2 regions of the Roseinatronobacter monicus genome follow, and region 1 is predicted to be linked to the other one. Evidence: riboswitches for the same ligand, from Rfam matches in the RefSeq annotation. Region 1 holds a riboswitch; the other holds the start of a gene.
The links. Region 1 has a riboswitch for thiamine pyrophosphate ahead of thiD (bifunctional hydroxymethylpyrimidine kinase/phosphomethylpyrimidine kinase). Riboswitches for the same ligand answer to the same signal wherever they lie in the genome.

Region 1 (7,180 bases):
TGCCCATCGGACCGGGGCGTGTCCAAGCCGCGATCGAGGCAGTGGCGGTGGCGGGGTTTGACCGCAAGCCGGATTTCTACTGGGTATTGCATGCGGTTTTCGTCAATCGCCCCGAAGAGCGGCAGGTTTTCAATCAGATTTTCCAGCTCTATTGGCGCGATCCGCGCTATCTGGAACATATGATGTCGATGATGCTGCCAGCCATCCGCAATGTTGCCGAGCAGAAAGCCGCCGAGGCTGCGGCCAAACGTGCTGCCGAAGCGCTTCTGGACGGGGCCGAGGCACCGGATCTGCCGCAGGGTGGCGATGAGACGGAGAATACCGAAATCGAGATCGACGCCTCGCAAACCGCATCCAGCGATGAGCGTCTGCGCAGTCTTGATTTTGAGCAGATGTCCACGCAAGAGGCCGCGCAGGCGCGGCGTATGCTGGCGCGTCTGTCGCTGCCGGTCAAACCCCTCGCCACGCGCCGCCTGCGCGCTGATTTTCGGGGCCGCAAACCGGATTGGCGCGGCACATTGCGCGCGGCCATCCGGCAGGGGGGCGAGGTCACGAAACTGCACCACCGCCGCCCCGTCACGCGCTGGCCTGCGCTGGTGGTGCTGTGCGACATCTCAGGTTCTATGTCGCAATATTCGCGTATGGTGTTGCATTTCGTCCATGCTGTGGCCAATCGGCAGGGGCAGGGCTGGTCGAAGGTTCACGCCTTCACCTTTGGCACAAGGCTGACCAATATCACCCGCCATCTGCGCACCCGCGATGTCGATGCCGCGCTGAATGCCGCCGGAGCCGAGGCGCAGGACTGGCAGGGGGGCACGCGCATCGGCGGCTGTTTGCGCAGCTTCAATGTGGATTGGACGCGCCGTGTGTTGGGGCAGGGGGCGGTGGTGCTGCTGATCTCGGACGGGCTGGACCGCGACGACCCCGCCTTGCTCGCACGCGAAATGGAGCGGCTGCACCTGTCTTCCAAGCGCCTGATCTGGCTGAACCCGCTTCTGCGCTGGGACAGTTTCGCGCCGCGCGCACGTGGCGTGCGCGCCATGCTGCCCCATGTGGACGCTTTTCGTGCCGCCCATTCCATCGCGTCAATCGAGGCTTTGGCCGAAGCGATTTCCGACCCGCAGGACCGGGGCGAGAAAGCGCGCCTGATGGCAATGCTGAACGATTGATCTTGGCACAGGTTTGCGGCACGATGGGCCATAGCTCAGGGAGGGCCGCGAGATGCAGATCAGCGCAACCAATGACGAGCAGACAGTCATTTCCACATTCGAGATGACACCGGGCACCTGCACCGATGTGCTCGAAGCCTTGCAGGATGCTTATGACAAGGTGATCCGCCACCAGCCGGGATTTCGGGGTGCCGCGATCCATGTCAATGATGCCCAGACGCGCATTTCCACCTATTCGCGGTGGCGCGAGCGGGCAGATTTTCAGGCCATGCTGCGCACATCAGAGATGCGCGCGCGCAACCGCGCCATTGCCGTGCAATGCGCGCGCTTCGAGCCGGTGATGTATGAGGTCGCCGCGACCTATGCGGCGGAGTAGGGCAGTCCCAGAATGCGTGTCTTTCTTGGGCTGGAATTGCCCGCGCATATCCGCAGTCATTTGGTGCTGCAACAGTTTCTGCTGCCGGTGAAGCGCAAGCTGCCGCCCGAGAGTTTCCACATCACGCTGGTCTTTCTGGGGGAGGCGGAGATGGCCCAGCTAGAGGCGCTGGATGAAGCGCTGACGCGGCTGGAAGTGCCTGATTTTTCCGTTCAGGTTTCAGGGCTTGGCCTGTATGGCAAGTCAAAACCGCATAACCTGCACGCCTGTGTTGCTCCGGCCCCTCAATTGATGGCGCTCCAGCAAAAGCTGATGCGGCTGGCGCGTGTCGCGGGCTTTGCGCCCGAAGCGCGGCGCTACAGCCCGCATGTCACCCTGTCCTATTTGCGTCCCGGCAGTTTCAATCAGGCGGAACTGGAAGCCGCTGTCGCGCGCGACGCGACGTTTCGCACCGAGGCGTTTGAGGTCAGTGAAATCGCCCTGTTCCGGTCGCATCTGCGCGCTGATGGTGCGCAATACGATGTGTTGGAGCGCTACCCATTGTCCGCGCAGGGGCGCGATGTGAAGCAATAGCTGTGCAGCAGCGCACCATTGTCGCGCAGCCAGTGCCGGTGTTGCTTATATTCGGGCATCAGTTGCGCCACGCAGGCCCAGAAGTTGCGCGAATGGTCCATGTGTTCGAGATGCGCCACTTCATGGGCGGCGACATAATGCAGCACCTCCGGCGGGGCCATGATCAGCCGCCATGAATACATCAGCCGTCCTTGTGCCGTGCATGACCCCCAGCGCGAGCGCGTGTCGCGCAGCGCAATCGCGGCGATGGGCCGTCCAAGGGCTGCGGCATAGCGTTCAGAGGCGGGCACGAGTGCAGCACGCGCGCTGGCCTTGAGATAGGTGGCGACGCGCAGCGCGGTGCGGGTGCCGGTCGGGTCCGGCGGGACCAGAAGCTGTGCGCCCTCGACGCCAAGGCGTGGGCCGGCCCCTTGCATGATTCGCACGATCTTGCCATGCAGCATGATTTCGCGGCCGATCCCGACGGGGCTTATCTCTGGAACGCGGGTGACTGCGGCGCGCAACCAGCTTTCGCGCTCTTGCAGGAATTCCAGCGCGTCTTGCAACCGCAGGCTTTTGGGCAGTGTCAGTGTGACCCGCCCGTCAAGGCCCGATACCCGCAAACTCAGCCTGCGGGCCTGACCGGAACGGCGCAACACCACTGCAATCTCGGGTGTTCCTTGCAAAATGGCGATTCCGTTCTCGACCCGCATATGCCCGCTTTCCCCAAGGTGGCTTCGTTCACAATACCAGTATCTGGCGCAAAAACTGCCAGCCCTATGACCCGCGCTGCCTCTCAGCCCTTTACAGCATGGTCGAGTTATGGCACGGCGCATAGCTTGAAGGAAGGCACGCGAATAAAGGAATTGCAGATGTCCAATCCAGAATGGGGCGTTAAGCGCGTCTGCCCTGAAACCGGCAAACGGTTTTATGACCTGAACAACTCTCCGATCATCAGCCCCTACACGGGCAAGGTGGTTCCACTCGACAGCAATGATCGTCGTGACGACGTGACCACAGCCCCCCTCAAATCCAAGGCAGCCCCTGCCAAGGAAGAGGATGATCTGCTGGTTGACGATGAAGATGCGGTCGAAGTCGATGATGAACTGCTGGAAGATGACGACGAAGATACCGTCGCGCTGGATGATCTGGCCGATGTCGCATCGGATGATGACGACTGAGTAATCAAGAGCCGCAGGCTGGTGTTTTTTTGTTGCACTGGTCTGCGTGCTCTCGTATGAGGCGGCATCGCGGCACGGTTCGTCGCAACAGTGGGGCCATAGCTCAGTTGGGAGAGCGCTTGAATGGCATTCAAGAGGTCAGCGGTTCGATCCCGCTTGGCTCCACCAAATTCAAAAATGTTGCAAAACAAGTTTGAAAGGCTCGCGCTCGCGGGCCTTTTGCTTTTGGGTCATGCCCCCTTGCCAACCGTGCCGATCAGATTTACCTAACACGTAACAACCGTTGGGGTGCCCTGTCATAGGGGCTGAGAGGCGCGAGCCAACCCATCGAACCTGATCCGGATTATACCGGCGTAGGGAACGGTGACGATCAGGTGCATAGCACCTACATGCCGTATCCTTGCGTTGGACCCATTAGCAAGGAGGGGCATTTTGGTTCCCATCGCATTGACCATCGCAGGCTCTGATTCGGGCGGCGGCGCAGGTATTCAGGCCGATTTGAAGACATTTTCAGCATTGGGCGTTTATGGCGCGTCGGTGATTACGGCGCTGACAGCACAAAACACCCGCGCCGTCACGATGGTCGAGCCTGCAACCCCTGCCATGATCACGGCCCAGATTGATGCGGTATTCGATGATCTTGATGTGCGCGCGCTCAAGCTGGGGATGCTGGGCGGCCCCGAGGCGATAGCGACAGTCGCGCAGCGCGTGCAGGGGCGCGGGGTTCCCATTGTGCTGGACCCGGTGATGGTGGCCAAATCCGGCGACCGGCTGCTGCCGCCCGAGGCATTGGAGGCGCTGCGCCAGCAGCTTTTGCCCTTGGCCGCATTGGTGACCCCGAATCTGCCCGAGGCGGCGGATCTTTTGGGCACCACCCAAGCGACATCCGAGGCCGAGATGGCCGAGCAAGGCCATGCCCTGCGCGCTATGGGGGCCGACGCTGTGTTGATGAAAGGCGGGCATGGTACAGGGGAAATCTGTGTTGACCTGCTGATCGAGGGCGGTGCGACCACCCGTTTGACCGCCCGGCGTCATATCACCCGCAACACGCATGGCACAGGCTGTACGCTGTCCGCCGCGATTGCGGCCGGTTTTGCGCAAGGCCTGCCCTTGGGGGCGGCGGTGGCGCGCGCGCATGCCTATCTGCAAGGCGCGATCCTTGCGGCGGATGATCTGCGGGTCGGGTCGGGGCATGGCCCTGTGCATCATTTTCACAAGGTTTGGGCGCATGACTGATGTGACCATCATCGGGGCAGGGGTGGCCGGGCTGTGGGCAGCTTGGGAATGCAGCAAGGCCGGACTGACCCCGCGCATTCTGGACCGCAACGGCCCGCCCGGCCCGCATGGCTGTTCATGGTGGGCCGGTGGAATGCTGGCACCCTATTGCGAAGGGGCCACCGCCGAGGCTGCGATTGTGCGTCACGGCGCGGCGGCGGCGCAGGCTTGGGCCGAGGTGACGGAAATCACATATCGCGGGTCGCTGGTCGTTGCCTTGCAGCGTGACCGCGCCGAACTGGCCCGCTTTGCGCGCCGCACATCTGGTCACCGGCTGGTCAGCACTGATCTGGCGACGTTGGAGCCTGACCTGAGCACGGCCACTCAGGCGCTGTTCTTTGAGGGCGAGGCCCATCTTGACCCGCGCGCGGCCCTGTCTGACCTTGTCGCGGCGCTGTCTGCGCGCGGCATAGTGGTTGAGCGGGCCGAGGTGCGGCCCGAAGATATTGACGGGCCGGTTATGGATGCGCGGGGCATGGCCGCCGCGGTGTCGGGGCTGCGCGGGGTGCGCGGGGAAATGGTGGTGCTGCATGCGCCCGATATCGCGCTGACGCGCCCCGTCCGGCTGCTGCATCCGCGCCATGCGCTGTATATCGTGCCGCGTGCGGGGGGGCTGTATATGCTGGGGGCCACCCAGATCGAGAGTGCCGACCGGCGCGGGATTTCGGCGCGCGCGGTGTTGGAACTGCTGAGTGCGGCCTATGCGCTCGACCCGCGTTTTGCTGAGGCGGAACTGGTGGAAACCGGCACCGATCTGCGCCCTGCCTTCGCCGATAATGTGCCGCGCGTGGTGGTGCAGGGGCGTATTTTGCACCTCAACGGTCTGTTCCGTCATGGCTATCTGATGGCACCCGCTTTGGCGCGGCAGGCGGTGGCGTTTCTGACGCAAGGACTTAAAGGGGAACTGGTTTATGAAGATTGAGGTCAATGGCACAGCGCATGAGCTCACAGCCGCAACTGTGGCTGAGGCGCTATCCGAACTGGGCTGGGGGACAGCGCGCGTGGCCACAGCGCTGAACGGTGAATTCCTGCCCAAAGCCGCACGCCCGACAACAGTTTTGCGCGACGGCGACCGGCTGGAAGTGCTGGCGCCGATGCAGGGGGGCTGAGCGATGCGCAAGTTTTATGGCGTCAGTCTGGACAGCCCCTTGATGCTGGGCACCGCACAATACCCGTCCCCTGCTGTGCTTGAGGACGCGTTTCGCAGCTCTGGTGCATCGGTGGCGACCGTGTCCTTGCGGCGCGAGGGCGGGCAGGGGCAGGCGTTCTGGGACATCATTCGCGGGCTTGGCGTGCATGTCCTGCCCAATACCGCAGGCTGCTACAGCGCGCGCGAGGCGATCACTACGGCGCAGATGGCGCGCGAAATGTTCGAGACGAACTGGATCAAGCTGGAAGTGATCGGACATGCCGACACGTTGCAGGCCGACCCGTTCGGGCTGTTGGAGGCGACCGAAGCGCTTGCCGCTGACGGGTTCGAGGTGTTCCCCTACACCACCGAAGATCAGGTTCTGGCCGCGCGCTTGCTGGAGGCAGGCGCGACAGTGCTGATGCCTTGGGGCGCGCCCATCGGCTCTGGCCTTGGGTTGAACAACCGCTACGGGCTGAAAACCCTGCGCGCAGCTTTTCCCGATGTGCCGATGGTGATTGATGCGGGTCTTGGCCTGCCCAGCCATGCCGCCGATGCGATGGAGATGGGCTTTGACGCGGTGCTGCTGAACACCGCCGTGGCGCAGGCGGGTGATCCGGTTGCAATGGCGCGGGCCTTCGCGCTGGCGGCGCAAGCGGGTGCGCTGGCCCAAGCCGCTGACCCGATGGAGCCGCGCGACATGGCCGCCCCCTCGACCCCTGTTATTGGAAAGGCATGGCTATGACATTGCCGCGATTCTACCCGATCTTCGACTCGGTTGACTGGCTGGAACGGGCGCTGCCCCTTGGCGTGAAATTTGTGCAACTGCGCATCAAAGAGCGCGACCCAGATGCGTTGCGGCTGGACATCCGCGTGGGGCTTGCCATGGCGCGGACGCATGGGGCGGCGCTGGTGGTCAATGACCATTGGCAACTGGCCATTGAGGAAGGGGCCGACTGGCTGCATCTGGGGCAGGAGGATCTGGACGCGGCAGACCTGCCCGCGATCCGGCGCGCGGGGCTGAAGCTGGGCCTGTCGACACATGACCATGCCGAGCTTGACCGCGCCTTGGCGCTGGCCCCTGATTATGTAGCGCTGGGGCCAGTTTACCCCACGATCCTCAAGCAGATGAAATGGCACCAGCAGGGGCTGGCGCGCGTGACCGAATGGAAGGGGCTGGTGGGGAATATCCCGCTGGTGGCCATTGGGGGCATGTCCGTGGACCGTGCATTGGGCGCGTTTGAGGCGGGCGCGGATGTCGTCTCGGCGGTGACGGATATCACGCTGAACCCCGACCCAGAGGCGCGCATCGCTGAATGGCTTGGGGTCTGCGCATGACCCGTTATGCCCGCCAGATGGTCTTGCCCGAGATCGGGCCAGACGGACAGGCGCGGCTGGGGCGCGCGCATGTGCTGGTTGTGGGGGCCGGAGGGTTGGGCGTGCCGGTGTTGCAATATCTGGCGGGCGCGGGTGTGGGGCAGATCACGCTGGTCGATGG
Region 2 (7,180 bases), 2.6 Mb from region 1:
CATAGGCAGGGCTTGGCAATAAGCCGTGCTTCGCGGTAAGAGGGGCTGAGTTTTGGCAGAGGTGGCGCGTGAGCAATCCCGACAGTTTTTTCAATGAGGTGACAGAAGAACTGCGCCGCGACCGCATGGTGGGCTATCTGCGCCGGTATGGCTGGATCGCGGTTCTGGCGGTTTTGCTGATCGTGGGCGGCACCGGTTGGAACGAGTGGCGCAAGGCAAATGACCGCGCCAATGCCGAAGCCTTTGGCGATTCTGTTTTGGCTGCTCTTGAAAATGATGACCCCGCAGACCGCGTGAACGCGCTGGCACAGATTGAAACGACGGGCGCGCAAGCGGGCATGATTCAACTGCTCAGCGCCGGTGAATTGATGGAAACCGACCGCGCCACTGCCATTGCCGCATTGCAGGCCGCGTCCGAAGATACAGCATTGCCAGAAGCATATCGCCAGCTTGCGGCCCTGAAACGGGTTATCGCAGGCGGCAGCGATATTCCGATGGATGAGCGGGAATCGCTGCTGGCGGGTCTTGCACAACCGGGGCAACCGCTGCGACCTATGGCGTTGGAACAGACTGCGCTTTTGCAACTGGAGCAGGGAAATCCTGAAACAGCCATTGAAATCATGACTGACTTGTTGTCTCAATCAGATGTGACTGACACATTGCGCCGCCGGGTGACACAGCTAGTTGTTGCGTTGGGCGGCGATGTTGCGTCACGCTGAACTGTGGTGTCTTGCAAACCCCGACCGAGCCGGGCTGGAGCGATAGGAGCATATGGTGAAACTCTGGACCTGCGCGAGCCTGCTTGCATTGGCGACTTTTGTCAGCGCGTGTAGTCGCGACTTCATTCTGGAAGGCGAGCGGTTTCCGCTGCGCGCTGCGTTTTCTGACGATGCGGGCGAGGTGCCCGAGAACCGGGCGCTGCCAATTTCATTGCCCGCAAGCGCAAGCAATTCCGAATGGACGCACCGGCTTGGTGCGCCGTCTTCGCGGATTGCGCATCCTGCGCTGGGCGGCAATCTGCAACCTGTCTGGTCGGTGCCCATCGGGCAAGGTGACGGACGTCGCCACCGCATCACGGCAGAACCTGTCGCCAGCGGCGGGTTGATCTATACACTGGACAGCCGTGCGCAGGTGACGGCTGTATCGAATGGCGGCAGTGTCGCATGGACACGCGATCTGACCCCAGGCTTTACCCGCAACGCGGACTCGGCCTCTGGCGGCGGGATGGCGATTGCAGATGGCAAGCTGTTTGTCAGTTCGGCCTTTGGTATGCTGTGGGCGCTGGATCTGGCGACCGGTGCCGAAGTGTGGTCCAAACGCTTTGACGCGCCGCTGACGGCTGCCCCGACAATTACGGGCGGCACGGTTTATGTCGTGGCCAGCGACAGCACAGGCTGGTCGCTGGATGCGTCAACCGGACAGACCAACTGGCAGCTTTCGGGTGCGCCATCGCCCTCGTCCATGGTGGGTGGCGCTGCGCCTGCGGTAAGTGGCGAGATGGTGTTGTTCCCAACCTCGGCAGGTGAATTGATCGCCGCGCGCCGCGACACAGGGCAGATCATGTGGCGCCGCGCAGTCGCTGGCACACGGATCGGGGTAGCCTATGCTTCTGTGACCGACGTGACGGGTGATCCGGTGGTGCAGGGCGACGTGATCTATGTCGGAAACCAGTCTGGCCGCGTCATGGCCTTGAACCGCAGCGACGGACGCCCCATCTGGACAGCGGATGAAGCGGCCTATGGCCCTGTCTGGCCTGTCGGCGGTTCTGTCTTCCTGATGTCGGATCGCAACCAGCTTGTCCGGCTGGATGCCAGCTCTGGCGCGTTTGTCTGGGGCACTCCGCTGTCGCTTTACACCGAGACGCGCGAGCGCAGGCGGGCAGAGATTCATCCGCATTATGGCCCGGTTCTGGCAGGCGGGCGTTTGATCGTCGGATCGGGCGATGGGGCGCTGCGCAGCTTTGACCCTGCCTCTGGCGCGCTTGTGGCCGAAACAGAGCTGCGCTCGGGCGCGGCTGTCGCGCCGATTGTTGTGGGGGGCACGCTGTATGTCGTGTCACGCGATGGTCAGCTAACGGCCTATCGTTAAAGGCCATAAACAGGTAATGGAACTGCATGGCCCCGTTGCGGGGCCATGTTTGCGTTCAGGAGCACGAGAGACATGAGTTTCACGCTGGCCATTGTAGGCCGCCCCAATGTCGGGAAATCGACCTTGTTCAACCGTCTGGTGGGCAAGCGTCTGGCGCTTGTTGATGACCAGCCCGGCGTCACGCGCGACCTGCGCGAAGGCGATGCGCGCTTGGGCGATCTGCGCTTTACCGTGATCGACACGGCAGGGCTGGAAGAAGTCACCGACGAAAGCCTGCAAGGGCGGATGCGGCGGCTGACGGAGCGCGCGGTCGACATGGCCGATATCTGCCTGTTTCTGGTCGATGCCCGCACCGGCATCACCCCCACAGACGAGATGTTCGCCGAGATTTTGCGCAAGCGCGCAGATCATGTGATTCTGGGGGCCAACAAGGCCGAGGGCCGTGCTGGCGAATCCGGTGTGCTGGATGCCTATGCGCTGGGTCTGGGCGAGCCGTTGCGCCTGTCGGCGGAGCATGGCGAAGGGATGGATGAACTTTATCACATCCTGCGCCCTGTCGCCGATGAATTCGCCGAACGCGCGGCAGTGGATGCGCCCGAGACAGACCTTGATGTCAGCGAAGACGCGCCCGAAGATTTCACCCCCAGCGCCAAGCGCCCGCTGCAAGTCGCCGTCATTGGCCGGCCCAATGCCGGAAAATCCACGCTGATCAACAAGATTCTGGGCGAAGACCGGCTTCTGACCGGCCCAGAGGCAGGCATTACGCGCGATTCGATTTCTGTCTCATTGGACTGGATGGGCACGCCCACGCGGATTTTTGATACCGCAGGCATGCGCAAAAAGGCGCGGGTCATCGACAAGCTGGAAAAGCTGTCGGTTGCCGATGGCCTGCGCGCTGTGCGCTTTGCCGAGGTTGTGGTGGTGCTGCTGGATGCCGCCATCCCGTTTGAGCAACAAGATTTGCGCATGGCCGACTTTGCCGAGACAGAGGGGCGCGCCGTCGTGATCGCGGTGAATAAGTGGGATCTAGAAGAGGATAAGCAGGACAAGCTGAAAGCCCTGCGCGCCGGGTTTGAAAAGCTGCTGCCGCAACTGAAGGGCGCGCCACTGGTCACAGTGTCGGCCATCACCGGCAAGGGGCTGGACCGGTTGCACGACGCGGTTTTGCGCGCGCATGAAGTCTGGAACCGCCGCATCTCAACAGCGAAGCTGAACCTGTGGCTGGGCGCTATGGTCGAGGCGCACCCGCCCCCCGCACCGGGCGGCAAGCGCATCAAGCTGCGCTACGCGACACAGGCCAAGACGCGCCCGCCGGGTTTCGTCATCATGTGCTCGAACCCCGAAGATCTGCCCGCCAGCTACACCCGCTATCTGGTCAATGGCCTGCGCGAGCATTTCGACATGCCCGGAACACCGATTCGGGTATTCATGCGCTCGCAAGCGGATAAAAACCCGTTCAAGGGCCGCAAGAAAGCACCGCCATCGAAGCTGCGCAAACATTTGCAGGGGCGCAAGCCGGACTAGGGCGCTGCTTTAACAAGCCCATGCGCGGAATCAAGGGCGCGAGCCCGCCGCGCATCGCCGGGCCGCAACCACGGCACGGCGATTTGGCTGCCACAAGGGCAATACCACAATGGGCAGATCGCCGCACCGCGGACCGACGCTGCGCGGCTCACTCCGGCGCGTTCTTCCCGATCTCGGCCACTGGACCGGTGGCCCCTGTCTGGGCACGGTGCAGCAACAGTTGATCCAACAAAACACAGGCCATCATCGCCTCGCCCACCGGCACGGCGCGGATGCCCACGCAGGGGTCATGGCGGCCCTTGGTGACAACCTCGGTCGCCTCGCCTGCGCGCGTGACAGACGCACGCGGGGTGTGGATGGACGATGTGGGCTTGATCGCAAAGCGCACCACCACATCCTGACCCGTTGATATACCGCCCAAAATGCCGCCTGCCTTGTTGGTGCGGTAGTGCGGGCCATCTGCGCCCATCTCGATCTCGTCGGCGTTTTCCACGCCGGTCAGGCTGGCGGCGGCCATGCCTGCGCCGATTTCTACACCCTTGACCGCATTGATCGACATCATCGCGGCGGCCAGTTCGGTATCCAGCTTCGCATAGATCGGCGCACCAAGGCCCGCTGGCACGCCCGCAGCCACCACCTCGATCATGGCGCCGACGGAATTGCCATCCTTACGGATCTGGTCCAGCGCCGATGCCCAGTCTTCTGCCGCTTGCGCATCGGGCACCCAGAACGGGTTGCGGTCAATCTGGGCCAAATCAAACCGCGACCGGTCAATCTGGTGTGGCCCCATCTGCACCATATAGCCGGTGATCGTGACATTTGGCGCAAGGGTTTTCAGAACTTCACGCGCAATCGCGCCCGCCGCTACGCGTGCCGCAGTTTCGCGTGCGGATGACCGCCCCCCGCCGCGCGGGTCGCGCAGCCCGTATTTCTGAAAATAGGTAATATCGGCATGGCCGGGGCGGAATGTGTCCAGAATATTGCCGTAATCCTTGGACCGCTGGTCAACATTGCGGATCATCAACTGAATCGGCGTGCCAGTGGTGCGCCCTTCATACACGCCAGACAGAATTTCCACGGTGTCAGGCTCGCGCCGCTGCGTGGTGTGGCGGTTCTGGCCGGGTTTGCGCCGGTCCAGCCAGTGCTGGATCATGCCCGCGTCCAGCGCCACACCGGGTGGGCACCCGTCAACCGTGGCCCCAAGGGCTGGTCCGTGGCTTTCGCCCCAAGTGGTGACGCGGAACAGATGACCGAATGTGTTGAAGCTCATGCGCGCGGACTCCTTTATGCGAAACACTTAGCGGCAAGGTGCCTAAGGCTCAAGCACTGCTCTTGCTCGGGCGTCGGAAAGCGATTAACTCTCGGTCTACCTCGGGGTGCCCCTACAGGGCTGAGATGCGCTATGCGCGAACCCGTTGAACCTGAACCGGTTCGGACCGGCGGAGGGAAGGTTCGGGCGATCTGCCCGCGTCATTCTTCGCCTGTCGCAAGAGAGATGGAGAGAAACAATGACACGTCCCCTATATGCGACGATTGCGGCGCTGACCCTTGCGGGGGCAGCGCAGGCAGATACCCTGACCGTGCTGGCCCCTGATTACTTCGGGTCAAGCTGGGGGCCGGGCCCTGCCATCAAAGAGGGATTCGAGGCGCGCTGCGATTGCACGCTGGAATTTCGCACGGGCGATGTCCTGCCACGCCTGATGCTGGATGGCGCGCGGCTGCAAGGCGATGTCATCATCGGGCTTGGCACGGATGAATTGCTGCGCGCGCGTCAGACCGGGCTGTTTGCAGACCACGGACAGGATCTTTCCCCGTTGAGTGTGCCGGTCACATGGGAAGACGACATATTCATCCCGTTCAACTGGTCCTATGTGGCGTTCGTCTATGACCAGACCCGGCTGGAAACCCCGCCCGCCAGTTTTGCCGAACTGATCGAGCGCGATGACATCTCGTTGATCTGGCAAGACCCGCGCTCGTCCGGTGCAGGGCTGGCGCTGCTGCTTTGGGTCGATCAGCTGTATGGCGACGATGCGTTGGGCATCTGGGAAAACCTTGCGGCCAAGACCGTCACCGTTACGGCGGGATGGTCCGAAGCTTATGGCATGTTCACCAATGGCGAAGCTGACATGGTGCTGAGTTACACCACATCGCCTGCCTATCACATCATGGACGAAGATGATGACACCAAGGCGGCGGCCATTTTCGACGAAGGCCATTATTTCACCGCCGAGGCAGCGGGCATATTGGCAGGGGCCGCACAGCCAGAGCTTGCGCGCGATTTTTTGGCTTATATCCTGTCGGATGAATTTCAGCAGATGATCGCAACGGCGAACTGGTCCTACCCTTCGGCCCTGCCGCGTGAAGAGTGGCCAGAAGTGTTCCGCGATCTGCCCTTGCCCGAAACCGCGATTTTCCTGACCGAGGATGAAGCCGATGCGCGCCGCTCACCTGCCTTGGCGCATTGGCTGGATGGCATGACCCGGTGACACGCGACCCGGCCCGCACAGCGCGCGCAGCCGCCATTCTGGCGGGTCTGGGCGTTGCAGCGTGGCTGGTGGTGCTGAATTTCGGTGCGCTTGGGGCTGTGGCTTGGCGCGCCGAAGGGCTGACCGCCTTGCGCGGTGCCGATTGGGCGGCGGTGCGGTTTACCCTTGTTCAGGCCCTTTTATCGGCAGCGCTGTCGGTTGCGCTGGCCGTGCCGATTGCGCGGGCCTTGGCACGCCGGCGTTTCATCGGGCGGGACGCGCTGATTATGCTGATGGGCGCGCCGTTTATCCTGCCCACCTTGGTCGCCGTGCTGGGGTTGCTGGCAGTATTTGGCCGCGCCGGGCTGGTCAATCAGGGGTTGGAGGGGCTAGGCCTTGCGCGGCTGAACATATTTGGTCTGCATGGCGTCGTGCTGGCGCATGTGTTCTACAACCTGCCCTTGGCCACGCGCATTCTGCTGCAAGGCTGGGCTGCGATCCCGGCAGAGCGGTTCCGCCTTGGGGCCACATTGGGCTTTGGGCCACGGGATAATTTCCGCCAGTTGGAATGGCCGATGCTGCGCGATCTGGTGCCGGGGGCGTTTCTGGTCATCTTCCTGATCTGCCTGACCAGCTTTTCCGTGGCACTGACAATGGGCGGTGGCCCGCGCGCCACCACAGTGGAGTTGGCGATTTATCAGGCATTCCGGTTTGATTTCGACATGGGCCGCGCGGCGATGCTGGCGTTGGTGCAATTCGGGCTGTGTGCGGGGGCGGGGGTGCTGGCGTGGCGGATGGCGTTGCCATCCGGCCTTGGCGGCGGGATGGACCGGCCTGTGCAGCGTTTCGATACAGGCACTGCGGGCCTGCGCCTGTGGGATGGCGCGCTGATCGTTGGGGGCGCGTTGTTCCTGCTGGTGCCGCTGGCGCTGGTGGTCATGCGCGGCGCGCCGCATGTCGTGGGTCTGCCGGTTGAGGTGTGGCAGGCGGCTGGCCGCTCGCTTGTCGTCGCATTGGGCGCAACGGGCGTGACATTGGCGATGACACTGGCGCTGGCCCATGCGGTGCTGATTGCAGGGGACGCGCGGGGCGCGGTGCTGGAA

Region 2: linked by a shared signal. The riboswitch ahead of BD293_RS16245 (thiamine ABC transporter substrate-binding protein) and the one ahead of thiD (bifunctional hydroxymethylpyrimidine kinase/phosphomethylpyrimidine kinase) in region 1 are both predicted to bind thiamine pyrophosphate.

Annotation. Positions count from the first base shown of each region.
Region 1 is NZ_VFPT01000001.1:785,867-793,046, forward strand. Features, by position in the region: gene BD293_RS03470 (vWA domain-containing protein) at 1-1,169, shown strand, start outside; gene BD293_RS03475 (antibiotic biosynthesis monooxygenase family protein) at 1,222-1,545, shown strand; gene thpR (RNA 2',3'-cyclic phosphodiesterase) at 1,558-2,118, shown strand; gene BD293_RS03485 (M48 family metallopeptidase) at 2,079-2,810, opposite strand; gene BD293_RS03490 (TIGR02300 family protein) at 2,970-3,278, shown strand; tRNA gene BD293_RS03495 (tRNA-Ala) at 3,371-3,446, shown strand; TPP riboswitch at 3,553-3,655, shown strand; gene thiD (bifunctional hydroxymethylpyrimidine kinase/phosphomethylpyrimidine kinase) at 3,711-4,514, shown strand; gene BD293_RS03505 (FAD-dependent oxidoreductase) at 4,507-5,475, shown strand; gene thiS (sulfur carrier protein ThiS) at 5,465-5,662, shown strand; gene BD293_RS03515 (thiazole synthase) at 5,666-6,427, shown strand; gene BD293_RS03520 (thiamine phosphate synthase) at 6,424-7,020, shown strand; gene BD293_RS03525 (HesA/MoeB/ThiF family protein) at 7,017-7,180, shown strand, end outside.
Region 2 is NZ_VFPT01000001.1:3,412,968-3,420,147, reverse strand. Features, by position in the region: gene BD293_RS16265 (hypothetical protein) at 69-719, shown strand; gene BD293_RS16260 (outer membrane protein assembly factor BamB family protein) at 772-2,088, shown strand; gene der (ribosome biogenesis GTPase Der) at 2,161-3,612, shown strand; gene aroC (chorismate synthase) at 3,761-4,882, opposite strand; TPP riboswitch at 4,975-5,077, shown strand; gene BD293_RS16245 (thiamine ABC transporter substrate-binding protein) at 5,121-6,098, shown strand; gene BD293_RS16240 (thiamine/thiamine pyrophosphate ABC transporter permease ThiP) at 6,095-7,180, shown strand, end outside.